2 regions of the Allobosea sp. LjRoot237 genome follow, and region 2 is predicted to be linked to the other one. Evidence: riboswitches for the same ligand, from Rfam matches in the RefSeq annotation. Region 2 holds a riboswitch; the other holds the start of a gene.
What was found. Region 2 has a riboswitch for cobalamin ahead of ACSQ24_RS27935 (ABC transporter substrate-binding protein). Riboswitches for the same ligand answer to the same signal wherever they lie in the genome.
Positions count from the first base shown of each region.

Region 1: linked by a shared signal. The riboswitch ahead of ACSQ24_RS24195 (CbtB domain-containing protein) and the one ahead of ACSQ24_RS27935 (ABC transporter substrate-binding protein) in region 2 are both predicted to bind cobalamin.

Region 1 covers NZ_CAXUQP020000001.1:4,977,800-4,980,999, forward strand. Annotated here, with positions in the region: gene cbiB (adenosylcobinamide-phosphate synthase CbiB) at 1-372, shown strand, start outside; gene cobO (cob(I)yrinic acid a,c-diamide adenosyltransferase) at 504-1,115, opposite strand; gene cobU (bifunctional adenosylcobinamide kinase/adenosylcobinamide-phosphate guanylyltransferase) at 1,128-1,640, opposite strand; cobalamin riboswitch at 1,762-1,941, shown strand; gene ACSQ24_RS24195 (CbtB domain-containing protein) at 1,980-2,153, shown strand; gene ACSQ24_RS24200 (CbtA family protein) at 2,164-2,919, shown strand; gene ACSQ24_RS24205 (DUF1636 family protein) at 2,968-3,200, shown strand, end outside.
Region 2 covers NZ_CAXUQP020000002.1:72,027-75,226, forward strand. Annotated here, with positions in the region: gene ACSQ24_RS27930 (FecCD family ABC transporter permease) at 1-62, opposite strand, end outside; gene ACSQ24_RS27935 (ABC transporter substrate-binding protein) at 59-1,075, opposite strand; cobalamin riboswitch at 1,299-1,608, opposite strand; gene ACSQ24_RS27940 (mandelate racemase/muconate lactonizing enzyme family protein) at 1,638-2,816, opposite strand; gene ACSQ24_RS27945 (M81 family metallopeptidase) at 2,828-3,200, opposite strand, start outside.

The DNA.
Region 1 (3,200 bases), on a different contig from region 2:
GCGGCGCGGCTCGACGACCTCGTCAATTTACCCGCTTCGCGGCTGACCGCGCTGCTGCTGACTGTTGCCGCGGTGCTCGACCGGCAGGCCGATGCCGGCGCGGCCTGGCGCGCTGTGCGTCGCGACGCCGGGCACCACCGATCGCCCAATGCCGGCTGGCCGGAGGCGGCGATGGCCGGAGCGCTCGGGCTGCGATTGGCTGGACCACGCGTCTATGGCGCTGTCAGGGTCGACGATGGCTGGATGGGCGATGGCCGCGCCGAGGCGACGGCCGCGGATATCAGGCGGGCGCTGCGCCTCTACCGGCAAGCCTGCCTGCTGCTCTGGGGACTTGCAGGTATCGGGACGATTTTTGCCCTGACGATGCCCTGAGGACTGTCGTCCCGGGCGATCGGAGGGAGACCCGGGACCCATTCCGGAACCTCTTTCGGGAAGGCTCCGGAATGGATCCCGGATCTCCGCTTCGCTCCGTCCGGGATGACCCGGGTTATCTGGAATCAGCTTCAGAACTCGATCCCCTCCTGCGCCTTCACGCCGGCGGCAAAGTGGTGCTTGATCAAGGTCATCTCGGTGACGAGGTCGGCCGCTTCGATGAGTTCCGGCTTGGCGTTACGGCCGGTGACGACGATGTGCAGGTCGGTCCGGCGCCCCTGCAGCACCGCGACCACGTCTGCGAGTGGCAGGTAGTCGTAGCGGAGCGCGATGTTGAGCTCGTCGAGCACCAGCAGCCGGATGCTGTCATCGGACATCAGCTCCTTCGCTTTCTCGAAAGCGCGAGTCGCGGCGACGATGTCGCGGGCCTTGTCCTGCGTCTCCCAGGTGAAGCCCTCGCCCATCGAATGCCAGGAAACCTGGTCGCCGAAGGCATCCAGCGCCTTGCGCTCGCCGGTCGACCAGGCGCCCTTGATGAACTGCACGACACCGATGCGCCAGCCATGGCCGAGCGCGCGCAGGATCAGTCCGAAGGCGGCTGTCGACTTGCCTTTGCCGGGGCCGGTGTTGACGATCAGCAGGCCCTTTTCGCGCGTCTTGCTGGCGACCTCGGCATCCTGCACCGCCTTGCGCTTGGCCATCTTCGCCTTGTGGCGGGCAGCGTCCTCAGCCTCGTCCGTCATCATGTCGCTCTTCTACTTCACCTGCGTCGGCAATCCGGCGACCATGAAGACCACGCGTCCGGCCTGCGCCGCAAGGCGCTGATGCAGGCGGCCGGCTTCGTCGCGGAAGCGCCGGGCAAGCGCATTGTCCGGCACGATGCCGAGGCCGACCTCGTTCGAGACCAGCACGACCGGTGCCGTCGCCTCGCGGCAGGCTGCGACGAGCTCGCCGGTCGCGATCGCGATATCGCGCTCGGCGAGCAAGAGATTGGTCAGCCAGAGCGTCAGGCAATCGACCAGGATGGGTTGCCCCGCCCGGGCATTGCGGATCGCCTCGGGCAGGGCGACCGGAGCGTCGACCGTTTGCCAATCGCGGGAACGGCGGGCGCGGTGCTCGGCGATGCGGGCACGCATCTCGTCGTCATAAGCCTGAGCCGTAGCGATATAGGTCCAGGGGCCTGGCAGCGCCTCGATCAGCGCCTCGGCATGGCGGCTCTTGCCGGAACGGGCGCCGCCGAGGACGAGGGTGAGCGGGGGGAGGGTCATGGCGCAGTCTCCGCGTCATGCTCAGGCTCGACCCGAGCATCTCTTTCAGGAGATTCTCGGCCCTCCGCTTCGATCCGGCCGAGAATGACGTGACTGCATTGCACAGTGCCTGCCCGATGGCTAATGATCATCCCTGACGGTGCCTCGGTGACGAGGTGAAAAGGGAACGCGGTGCGATGCCGCGGCTGCCCCCGCAACTGTAAGCGGCGCGTCCTGCGCCATCGGCCACTGGGTTTCCCGGGAAGGCGGAGCAGGACACCAAGCCGTGAGCCAGGAGACCTGCCGTCGTTCGATGTCGTCCAACAGGCTGCCGGTGGGGTGGCCAGGAAGTGAACCAAGATGAATACGGCTACCGTCACCAGCCAGGCCAGCGTCTCCGAACGGGCGAAAGCCGTTGCCGCCGCGCTGATCCTCGGCTTCGTGCTGATCTACACCGTCGGCTTCGCCGCCTCGTCCAACGTCCACAACGCGGCGCACGACACGCGTCACGGCCTCGCCTTCCCCTGCCATTGAGGGGAAGCACATGGTCACGCGTGTTCTCACGGTCAGCATCCTGGCCGGGCTCTTGGCTGGGCTGCTGATCTCGGCACTCCAGCACGTCACCACCACCCCGCTGATCCTCAAGGCCGAGACCTATGAGGCGGCGCTGCGCATGCAAGGCGCACCGATGCAGGCCGCCTTCACCGGCGACGCCCGCATCATTCTCGCCCATAACGACCCGAAAGCCGGGGCGGAACACACTGGCGAGCACGAATGGAAGCCGCAGGACGGCCTGCAGCGCACCGCCTTCACCAGCCTGGTGACGATCGCCACCGCGATCGGCTTCGCTGCGCTGCTGCTCGCCGGGATGATCGCCGCGAACGAACAGATCGATCAGCGCCGGGCGCTCGCCTGGGCGATATGCGGTTTCCTCGCCTTCGGGCTCGCTCCGGCGATGGGGCTGGCGCCTGAGCTACCGGGCTCCGCCGCAGCCGAGCTGCAGCAACGCCAGCTCTGGTGGCTGCTGACGGCCGTGGTCACTGCCGGCGCGCTCTTCGTGTTCCTGCGGGTCGAAGCCTCCTGGGCCCGGGCGCTCGCCGTGCTGGCACTGCTGCTGCCGCATCTGATCGGCGCGCCGCACCCGGCCGCGCCGGAGAGCAAGGTACCGGCCGAGATCGCCGCGCATTTCGCCGCGCTCTCGCTCGCCATCCAGGCCGCGCTCTGGCTCGCCACCGGCTTTGCCGTCGGTGTGCTCTGGCCGTGGCTTTCGCGCCGTAGCGCCGCAGCTGCGGTGGCCTGACGCCTCGCGCGGCCGGTTGTGGCCGCGCCAATCCAAGGAGGCGTTTCGATGCTCGAAGGCGATCTCGCCCTCGCGACGGAAGCTCGGCAAGAGCCGGGCTGCACCATCCATGTCTGCACCGTCTGCCGGCGCCAGCGCGAGGACCTGCCGGAGGGTTACGACCAGCCCGGCATCGGCCTCGCGACGGCGCTCTCCGAGCGCATGGCCGGCAGCGGCATCGCCGTCATCCCGGTCGAGTGCCTCGCCGTCTGCAAGCGGCCCTGCACCATCGCGCTCGCGGC
Region 2 (3,200 bases):
AGGGACGCCAGCGCGATGGCGATTCGCGCCGGCCAGTTGGGGCCGTAGACGGCGTGGCTCAAGGAGAAAGGCCGAAGCCGGCGATTGCCTTGGCGAGTGTCTCGATGCCATCGACCGTGTCGAGACCGGCGCGGGTCGCACCGACATCCATAATGACGACGCGGCTGTTCTTCACCGCATCGAGCTTGCTGGCGACGGGATCGGTCTTCAGGAAGTCGAGCTTCTTCTCGATATCGTCAGCCGGAAAGCGGCGGCGCTCCATCTTCACCGTGACGATTACAGCGGGGTTGGCGGCGGCGATGCTCTCCCAGCCGACCAGCGGCCATTCCTCATTGGTGCTGATGATGTTGCGGGCGCCGAGCTTCGACAGGATATAGGCGGGCACGCCGTTCTTGCCGGCCATGAAGCCGTCGCCCTTGATGTCCTTGCTGGAGAACCAGACCACGACCGGCACGTCCTTGGCCTTGACGTTCGCCACCGCCTGGACCGCCTTCTCCTCGCGCGCCTTGAGCTCGGCCACGAGTTTATCGGCCCGATCGGCAACGTCGAAGATCTGCCCGAACTCGCGGATGTTGCGATAGACCAGCTCCATCGTGAACATCTGCGTCCGCACACCGTCGCCGGCGCCGGAATTGTCCTTGCCGACACAATCGGTCGGCGAGACATAGGTCGGCACCTTCACCTTGGCGAACTGGTCGCGCTTGCCGACGATGCCGTTGGGTCCGACATGCCACTCGAACATCGCAGTGACGAGATCGGGCTCCTGCGCCAGCACCGCCTCGAAGCTCGGATCATTGTCGGCGAGACGCTTCACCTTGGCGTTGACCGCCTCATAGGGCTTGGCGACGGGCGAGAACCAGACTGCGGTGCCGACGACACGGTCGCCGAGACCGAGCGCGTAGAGAATCTCCGCCTGCGTCTGGCCGATCGCGACGACGCGCTTGGGCGGCGCGGCGAAGGTCACGCTCTCGCGACAGTTCTCCAGCGTCAGCGGATACTGCGTCGGCGCGGCAGAGGCTGCGCCCACAAGTAGGGTGCCGAGGAGTGCCGCGGCCGGCAATCGAAGACAGCGAATGGTCGGCACAGGAGCAACCTTAGATGTAACAATGTTGCATCCCTGATAGGATTGGCTGCACGCAGCCGTCAAGCTCTGCGCGGTCGCGCGCATGGCGGTCGTCATGAACATGGGCTTCATCGCTCCCCGAGATGACGGATGGGAGCTGCGCAGGGGATGTGGACAGATGGCGGTCTCGGACGACCGCCACCGATGCACACCTCCGGGACACCCCGCCCGAAAGACGTCTTCAACGATCGGGGCAGGTCTCCTGGCTCGCGGGTCGACGCTGACTCCGCCCGGCCTTCCCGGCGCGCTAGGCGCCAGTGGACGATGGACGGAGGGCTCGCCGCTTACAGTTGCGGGGGCAGCCTCGGCTTTGGCCACAGATCGCCATGTGTCCTATCGGACGCAGAATGGCGATCTATCTCTTTGTCGAGGCATCGGATTCACCCGAAAAGTGGATTCCACTTTTCGGTCCGATGCCCAGCGCCTCACCGAATTCCCTCTTAGCTCCGGAAGCAACCCGGAGAACCTCGATCGCGCCCACCCTATAAGGCGGCGCTACATCGTCAAGCACCGTTCAGAGGCTAGGCGTGCTATAGAGCCGCTTGCCTTGGACCGAGATCTCGACCTCCTGAAGGTAGCTTTTCAGCGCTGTCGTCGCGACCTCGATGCCGAGGCCCGGCGCATCCGGCGCCGCGACCTGCCCGTGAGCGTCGCGCTCCAGATGATTGGCGGAGATCGCCGTGGCGAGCGGCTTCGGCATCACCGGATATTCGCAGATCTCGTGATCGACGAGGCCGGCATAGGGTTGCAGCGAGGCCGAGAGGGCGAGATGCGAGGTGAAGGTGTGATTGACGAAAGTCACGCCCTTCACCACCGCATAATCGGCCACCGCCTTCGAGGGACCGATTCCGCCGATCCGGCCGCAATCGATCTGGACATAGCCGATGCCGCCATAGTCGATCAGCTGCTTGGCCATCGATTCATTGTGGGCGCCCTCGCCGCCAGCCAGACGTACTTTTGGGCTGCGCCTGGCGAGTGCGCCATAGGCGTCGAGCGCGCTGGCGTGAAAGGGTTCCTCGAACCAGAGGACCTCAGCCTTTTCCATTGCCGGCAAGCGGGCGGCCGCGCGTTCGACATCCTCGATGAAGATCTGGCCGGTATCGACCAGCAGGATCCCGTCCGCTCCCAGCCCCTCCCGCGCCGCGACAAAATGCTCGGCATCGGCCTCGACGCTGCCGCGGCCGATCGGCCCCCAGCCGAACTTGGCGGCGCGGAAACTCCGCTTCCTGGCATCGCGGGCGCGCTCGAGCGTCTCCTGCGCCGTGTCGCCGAACAGCACCGAGGCATAGGGCGTCTTGGGATGGCTCTGGCGATAGCCGAGCAGGCGCCAGACCGGCTCGGAACGCAATTTGCCGAGAATGTCCCACAATGCCATCTCGACGCCGGAGAAGGTATGCGGCGCCTGCAGCAGGTCCATCGAGTTGTAGGCGACCGCGGCAGCAATACGGGCGATGTCCTCGGGGCCCTCCAGCCTCTGGCCAAGGACGGAATCGGCGACGGGCCGGCAGACCCCGTGCGACATCGGGCAGATAAAAGCGGCGATCGACGGCAGCGGCGCCGCCTCGCATTCGCCCCAGCCGACATGGCCGCCGGCGGCGACCCGCACCAAGAGCGCGTCCTGGCTGCCATCGGCCTCGTCGGTGACGACGGGCATGGCGAGGTAGAAGAAGTCGACAGCCTCGATCCTGGGCACGGGCCTGGTCCTCACAGTTCGTAGATCGTCGCGCGCGGCGCGAAGGTGACGTTGTCGTCGAGCGGATAGACGGGACGGGCGCAGATGCGGTGCCCGAGACTCCGGAGGTTCGCCGAGGTCGCACCGGGCGCGTCGACGTTGAAATTGCGCGCGCACCACTGGTCGAACATGTGGAATTCGGTGTGCGGCGACTTCACCACGATCAGGTCGAAATCCTCCGGATCGAGCCCATTGGCGTAGTACATCGCCCGGTCGAACAGGCTGACCGAGCGGCTCATCACGACGACGGTGACGTTGTCGTAAGTCAGCACCGCGGTCGGGCCGGCCCGAAGCGGCGCCTTCATCGTCTCGAGCGAGGCTTCGCCGTCCGAGAGCAGCTTGACC